3 regions of the Methylobacterium sp. C33D genome follow, and region 1 is predicted to be linked to each of the others. Evidence: predicted binding sites of a transcription regulator. Region 1 holds the regulator's gene; each other region holds the start of a gene.
What was found. The regulator PhoB, encoded in region 1, activates phosphate uptake and scavenging genes when phosphate is short. The targets are predictions, from matches to a motif close to TGTCATNNANCTGTCAT.
Positions count from the first base shown of each region.

Region 2: a site for PhoB is predicted at 1,396-1,412, ahead of ACLBXO_RS04360 (UDP-2,3-diacylglucosamine diphosphatase). Genes of this name have one in related genera too.
Region 3: a site for PhoB is predicted at 1,196-1,212, ahead of ACLBXO_RS11385 (inorganic phosphate transporter). Genes of this name have one in related genera too.

Region 1 is NZ_JBKFAV010000013.1:95,191-97,451, reverse strand. It holds gene phoU (phosphate signaling complex protein PhoU) at 1-553, shown strand, start outside; gene phoB (phosphate regulon transcriptional regulator PhoB) at 684-1,379, shown strand; gene ACLBXO_RS12580 (protein-disulfide reductase DsbD family protein) at 1,557-2,261, opposite strand, start outside.
Region 2 is NZ_JBKFAV010000004.1:163,685-165,945, reverse strand. It holds gene ACLBXO_RS04365 (glycosyltransferase family 4 protein) at 1-519, opposite strand, end outside; gene ACLBXO_RS04360 (UDP-2,3-diacylglucosamine diphosphatase) at 530-1,345, opposite strand; gene ACLBXO_RS04355 (aminotransferase class V-fold PLP-dependent enzyme) at 1,867-2,261, shown strand, end outside.
Region 3 is NZ_JBKFAV010000012.1:14,266-16,526, forward strand. It holds gene ACLBXO_RS11380 (ceramide glucosyltransferase) at 1-1,073, opposite strand, end outside; gene ACLBXO_RS11385 (inorganic phosphate transporter) at 1,262-2,261, shown strand, end outside.

The DNA of each region.
Region 1 (2,261 bases):
CGACGCGCTGCAGCGGGACATCGAGGAGCGCGCCGTGCTGCTGATCGCCCGGCGCCAGCCCCTGGCGATCGACCTGCGCGAGACCATCTCGGCGATCCGCGTCTCCGGCGACCTCGAGCGGATCGGCGACCTCGCCAAGAACGTCGCCAAGCGCGTGGTGGCGATCTCCGACCAGGCGCCGGCCCAGAAGATCGTGCTCGGCGTGCGCCACATGAGCGACCTCGCCGAGGGCCAGCTCAAGGACGTGCTCGACGCCTACGCGAGCCGCGACGTCCAGGCGGCCCACGACGTCTGGGAGCGCGACGGCGAGATCGACGCCCTGTACAATTCCCTGTTCCGCGAGCTCCTGACCTACATGATGGAGGATCCGCGCAACATCTCGTTCTGCACGCATCTGCTGTTCTGCGCCAAGAACGTCGAGCGCATCGGCGACCACACCACCAACATCGCCGAGACGATCCACTACCTCGCCACGGGCGAGACCCTGGCGGGCGACCGGCCGAAGAACGACGCGTCGAACTACGCGACGGTGGACGGCGTCCAGGCGCCCTGAGTCCCCCGATCCCGGCTCCCGCGCCTCCCTGTGGGCGCGGCCGGGGCCGGTATCCGTGCAGGTTGAGGCCGGGCGGCGCCTCCTGCACCATCCGCGGGACCGCCGGTAGAACGAGTCGTCGAACGTGAGCATGCAAGTCCTGATCGTCGAGGACGAGGAGGCGCTGACCACGCTGCTGCGCTATAACCTGGAGGCCGAGGGCTTCCTGGTGGATTCCGCGGCGCGCGGCGACGACGCCGAGCTGCTCCTGGCGGAGCGGATCCCGGACCTCGTCCTGCTCGACTGGATGCTGCCGGGCCTCTCGGGGATCGAGCTGTGCCGCCGGATCCGGGCGCGCCGGGAGACCGAGCGGCTGCCGGTGATCATGCTCACCGCCCGGGGCGAGGAGGGCGACCGCGTCCGCGGTCTCGGCACGGGGGCCGACGACTACATCGTCAAGCCGTTCTCGGTCCCGGAGCTGCTCGCCCGGATCCGCGCGCTGCTGCGCCGGGCCAAGCCCGCCCACGTCTCGGACCGGCTGGCGGCGGGCGACCTGGAGCTCGACCGCACCGGCCACCGCGTCCGCCGCGGCGGCGAGGAGCTGCATCTCGGCCCCACGGAGTTCCGGCTCCTCGAGTTCCTGATGCTGGCGCCGGGCCGGGTCTTCTCCCGCGAGCAGCTGCTGGACGGGGTCTGGGGCCACGACGTCTACATCGACGAGCGCACCGTCGACGTCCATGTCGGGCGGCTGCGCAAGGCGCTGAACGGCCCGCGCCAAGCCGACCCGATCCGCACGGTCCGGGGCTCGGGCTACGCCTTCGACGAGACCTTCTCGCTCGAGGCCTGAGGCGGCCTCGCGGGCTGTCGGAGCGCCTCACCGCTCCGGCGTGCCGTCATCGCGGGCGGAGCGAAGCGACCCAGGGCGGCGGGACGCCGGCGCGCGTGGCGCTGCCGGATCGCTTCGCTGCGCTCGCGACGACGGTGTGACGGGCGCGCCGCTATTTAGCGTCCCCCCCTCAGGGACTCAGCGCGCCAGCGCCGCGCTCCGGCCCGAGGCCGCCGGCACCGCCTCCAGCACCGCCAGGACCGTCCCCTCGGTCAGGATCTGCGGCAGCACCCGGGGCTCCCCCGTCCCGGTGTAGAGCAGGTAGAGCGGGACGCCGCTGCGGCCGTGCTTCTCCAGGAGGCGGGTGATCTCGGGGTTCTGGTTGGTCCAGTCGCCCTTCATGTAGGTCACGCCGCGCTCGGCCATCGCGGCCCGCACGGCCTTGGTGTTGAGCGAGGTCGCCTCGTTGACCGCGCAGGTGATGCACCACGCGGCGGTCATGTCGACGAAGACGGGGCGGTGCGCGTCGACCAGGGCGTCGAGCCGCGCCTGCGTGAACGGCTCGACGCCGTCAACGGCGGCCTGCGCGGCCGGCGCGGCGCGGTCCCGGGGCAGGGTGACGGCGAGGGCCCCGACGGCGAGCAGCGCCAGCACCGCGGCGGCCCGCGCGACCCGGCCGGCCCGCGGCGCGGCCGCGCGGCCGTGCTCCCAGGCCCAGGCGGCGAAGCCCACGAGGACGAGGCCGATCAGCGCCGCCAGCAGCCCGCGCGGGTCGACCTGCTGCGCCAGCACCCAGATCAGCCACGCCGCGGTGGCGTAGACCGGGAAGGCCAGGACCTGCTTGAGGGTCTCCATCCAGGCGCCCGGACGCGGCAGCGCCCGCAGGGCCGGCGGCCAGAGGGT
Region 2 (2,261 bases), on a different contig from region 1:
CCCGGGCTCGGCCGGCCGGAACCGCTCCGTGTCGACGCCCCGGGTCCAGCGCATCAGCCGGCCGAAGCCCCGCGCCGCGAGTTCGCCCTGGAGCGAGGCGGTGCTGACCATCGTCCCCCGGGCGGCGCCGTGGAACCGGCGCAGGTACGCGTAGGACCACGCCTCCGGCACCGGGGCGCGGGCGGCGAGGTATTCCGGGAAGCGCGTGTGGTAGCTCGTCGTGAACGGCAGGTCGTGGGTGAGGCAGTGCCGGCGCGCCGCGAGGCCGACCGGCCCCTCCGTGGCGATGTGCACGTGGCTCGGCCGCTCGGCCCGCCAGCGCGCCGCCACCCGCTCGCGCCCGGCATAGGCGAGGCGGATCTCGGGATAGCCCGGCAGCGGCAGCGAGCGGAAATCGGCCACCGACAGCAGGGTCGTGGCGAAGCCGTGCTCCGGCGCGCGCCGGACCATCTGCTCGAGGGAGCGCACGACGCCGTTCACCTGCGGGTGCCACGCGTCGCTGGCGATCAGGAGCTTCACGGCGGCACCCTCACGCCACCGCGCGCCGGCCCGGCAGGGGCTGCGGCAGGGCCTCGGTCGCCCGCGCCCGCAGGAGGCTCGGATAGTGCAGCACCTCGATGCGGCCGTCGTAATGCTCCACGAGCCCCGTGCAGGATTCCACCCAGTCGCCGGTGTTGAGGTAGCGCAGGTCGCCGATCGGCCGGTCCGCGGCGTGGTGGATGTGGCCGCAGATCACCCCGTCGGCGCCGTGGCGTCGGGCCTCCTCGGCCAGGATCGTCTCGAAGCGGCCGATGAAGCTCACCGCGTTCTTCACGCGCAGCTTCGCCCAGGCCGACAGCGACCAGTAGGACAGGCCGAGGCGCCGCCGCACCTTGTTGATCAGCGTGTTGAGGGAGAGCGCCAGCGTGTAGGCGCCGTCGCCCAGGTGAGCGAGCCACGGCGAGTGGCGCACCACCATGTCGAACTGGTCGCCGTGGATGACGAGGTAGCGCTTGCCGTCGGCCGCCTCGTGGATCGCGGTCTCGGCCAGCTCGATGCCGCCGAAGCTCGTCCCCACGTAGTCGCGCAGGAACTCGTCGTGGTTGCCGGGCAGGTAGACGATCCGCGCGCCCTTGCGGACCTTGCGCAGGAGCTTCTGCACCACGTCGTTGTGCTCCTGCGGCCAGTACCAGCCGGAGCGCAGCTGCCAGCCGTCCACGATGTCGCCGACGAGGTAGATCGTGTCGGCGTCGTAATCCTTCAGGAAGGACAGCAGCAGGCCGGCCTGGCAGCCGCGCGTGCCGAGATGCAGGTCCGACAGGAACAGCGTCCGCACGCGGACCGGCATCTCCTCAACCTCGGCCACGGCATCCTCTCCCGGCGGCTGTACGGTGCCGGGATCCAGAGCGCGATCCGATCTCAGTTTGATGACGCGGGTCCGGACGGGGCGGAAAGACTTCGGTGTGCGGCGCCGCGAAGCCTCTCAACCGGAGCTCGACTTCGCTGCGGCGCACAAAAAATTTTTTTGGCAAGTTCCGGAAGTTTTTCCGGTTTTCCTTTCGAGCTTCACCGCCTCATAATACCAAGAACCGGCGGCTCGGCACGAGCTCGCCCGGACCTTGACAGGAAGGCGGCGAGGACGGCCCTGGAGCCGTTGGACGGGACGGCAATTCGGAGGCGACCGGCGCGCGGGGGGCGCGCCGCGACGCGAGCGGCGTGAGGCCGCCTGCCGCTCCGCGGACGCCCCCCCGATCACGGCAGAGGATGGCGTTCGAGGGGGTGCGGCGCGAGCCGCTTTCGACGGCGCCGGACCGACTCCCTGACGACGCTTGAACAACCCGGCGCGGGGTCACGCCCGCGCGCAACGGACTTTTCGGAGGAAACATCATGGCCGCAACCCGGCGCCCCGGTCGCAACCACCTCTTCATCCCGGGCCCCACCAACATCCCGGAGCGCGTCCTGCGCGCCATGCACGTGCCGTCGGAGGATCACCGCTCGCCGAGCTTCCCCGAGCTGGTCAAGCCGCTGCTGCAGGACTCCAAGATGGTGTTCGGCTCGACCAACGGGACGGTCATCCTGTTCCCGTCCTCGGGCACCGGCATCTGGGAATCGGCCCTGTCCAACACCCTCTGCCGCGGCGACAAGGTGCTCACCGCCCGCTACGGCCAGTTCAGCCACCTCTGGGTCGACATGGCCCAGCGCCTCGGCCTCGACGTGATCGTCCAGGACGAGGAGTGGGGCGCCGGCGCCGACCCGCAGAAGATCGAGGAGGCGCTCCGCGC
Region 3 (2,261 bases), on a different contig from region 1:
ATGGCGCTCCGCATCCAGGCGCCGACCCAGATCGCCGGGATCAGTGCGTCGCGCGCCAGGAAGGCGGCCAGCGTGCGGGGCGAGCGGTGCCAGCCCGCGCGGACCGCGAGCCGGTACTCGGCGGCATAGCACAGGCCGGCGAGGCCGGCAGCGCCCGCGAGGCCCGCGAGGCTGCCGGCCCAGAGGGCGACGAGGAGCGCCGGCAGCAGGACGCCGCTGCCGATCTCGGGGGCGAAGAACAGCGGGAAGGTCACGCGGCGCAGGCGCGCCCAGCGCAGCTGCCGCGACCAGACCTCCCGGAAGCCGCGCGGGCCGAGCGGCTGCTCGAACGGGCTCGCCACCAGATGGACCCGCTTGCCGGCGGCGCGCACGAGCTTGGTGGCGGCCGCGTCCTCGGCGATCTCGGCCGCCAGCGCCTGGAGGCCGCCCTGCCCCTCCAGGAAGGGCTTGTGCCAGAGCATGCTCTTGCCCTGCGCGAAGCCCAGCCCGAAGGCCTCGGCGGCGTACTGCCAGCGGGCCTGGAGGGTGTTCAGGAAGGCGCACTCCACCTCCGCCATGAAGGTGCCCGGGCGGGCGCCGGCCGGCGTGGAGCAGACGAGGCCGGTATCGGCGCGCCACGCCGCCTGGAGCCGCTGGAGGTAGTCCGGCGGCATGGCGACGTTGGAATCGGCGAGCACCACCCAGTCGTGGGCGGCGGCGCGCCAGCCGCGCAGGCAGTTGTTGAGCTTCGGGTTCGCGCTGACGCGCTCGTCGCCGCGGATCAGGCGGGCCGGCACGTGCGGGTGGGCCTCGATCAGGCGCTCCACCATCGGGACGATCGGGTCCGCCGGGTCGGCCACGCAGAAGATCAGCTCGTAGGCCGGGTAGTCGAGGCGGAAGCTGCGGAGGAGCATCTCCTCGCTGTAGGCCTCGACCCCGCGCAGCGGGCGGACCAGGGAGACGGCCGCGCCGTCCGGGAACCGCGACGGGCCGTGATCCCGGCCGAGGCGCCGGCCCGCGACGGCGATGCTGCCGATCTGGACGACGGCCAGGAGCGCGCCGAGGGACAGGGCCGGCACCGTGGCGTCAATCATGCGGATCCCTCGTGCGATCGGGCGAGCGGTCCGGTCCGCTAGCGGCCGGACCGCGTCAGGCGTGTGACAGCGCCGCCGCCCGACGCTCTCGGACCCGCTCGCCGACGCGGGGCGTCGCGGGCCGTCACCCAACCGTCACCGCGCGGTTTTAATCCCCATTCACCACGAGAGATTCCGCGCGAGGGTTCATGTCCGATTCCGCCGTGATGCCGTCGGGGGCCGCGGGAGGCCGGAAGGCGGGCGGCCCCCGCCTCGACCACGGGACGCATCTCGGCGGGGTGGTCGCGTTCCTGCTCGTCCTCGTGGCGGGCCTCGGCTACGCGGTGGTGAGCCTCATCGCGGACATGAACGCGGTCGGGGAGGCGCCCCTGGCCTACGGCGCCTTCGCGCTGCTCGGCCTCGCCCTGCTGATCGCCCTCGCCTTCGAGTTCGTGAACGGCTTCCACGACACCGCCAACGCGGTCGCGACGGTGATCTACACCCACTCGATGCCGCCGCTCGTCGCGGTGATCTGGTCGGGCGTCTTCAACTTCCTCGGCGTGATGCTGTCCTCGGGCGCCGTGGCCTACGCCATCGTCACGCTCCTGCCGGTCGAGCTGATCCTCAACGTCGGCTCGCACGCGGGCTACGCGATGATCTTCGCGCTGCTGCTGGCGGCCATCCTCTGGAACCTCGGGACCTGGGCCTTCGGGCTGCCGAACTCGTCGTCCCACGCGCTGATCGGCTCGGTGCTCGGCGTCGGCCTCGCCAACCAGCTGATGAACGGCGGCGACGGCACCGCGGGGGTCGACTGGAACCAGGCGCTCAACGTCTTCAAGGCGCTGCTGTTCTCGCCGGTCTGCGGCTTCGTGCTCGCGGCGCTGCTGCTGCTCGCCCTGAAGGTCACGGTCCGCCGCCAGGACCTCTACGAGGCGCCCGAGGGCGACGCGCCCCCGCCCCCGTGGATCCGCGGCCTGCTGATCCTCACCTGCACGCTGGTCTCGTTCTTCCACGGCGGCAATGACGGGCAGAAGGGCATGGGCCTGATCATGCTGATCCTGATCGGCGCGGCCCCCACCGCCTACGCGCTCAACCGCACCATGGCGGACGACACGACGCCCGCCTTCGTGCAGGCCTCGACGGCGGCGAGCGCGGTGTTCTCCGCCCGCGCGCCCGGCGCGTCGGTTCCGGACGCCGCCGCCGCGCGCC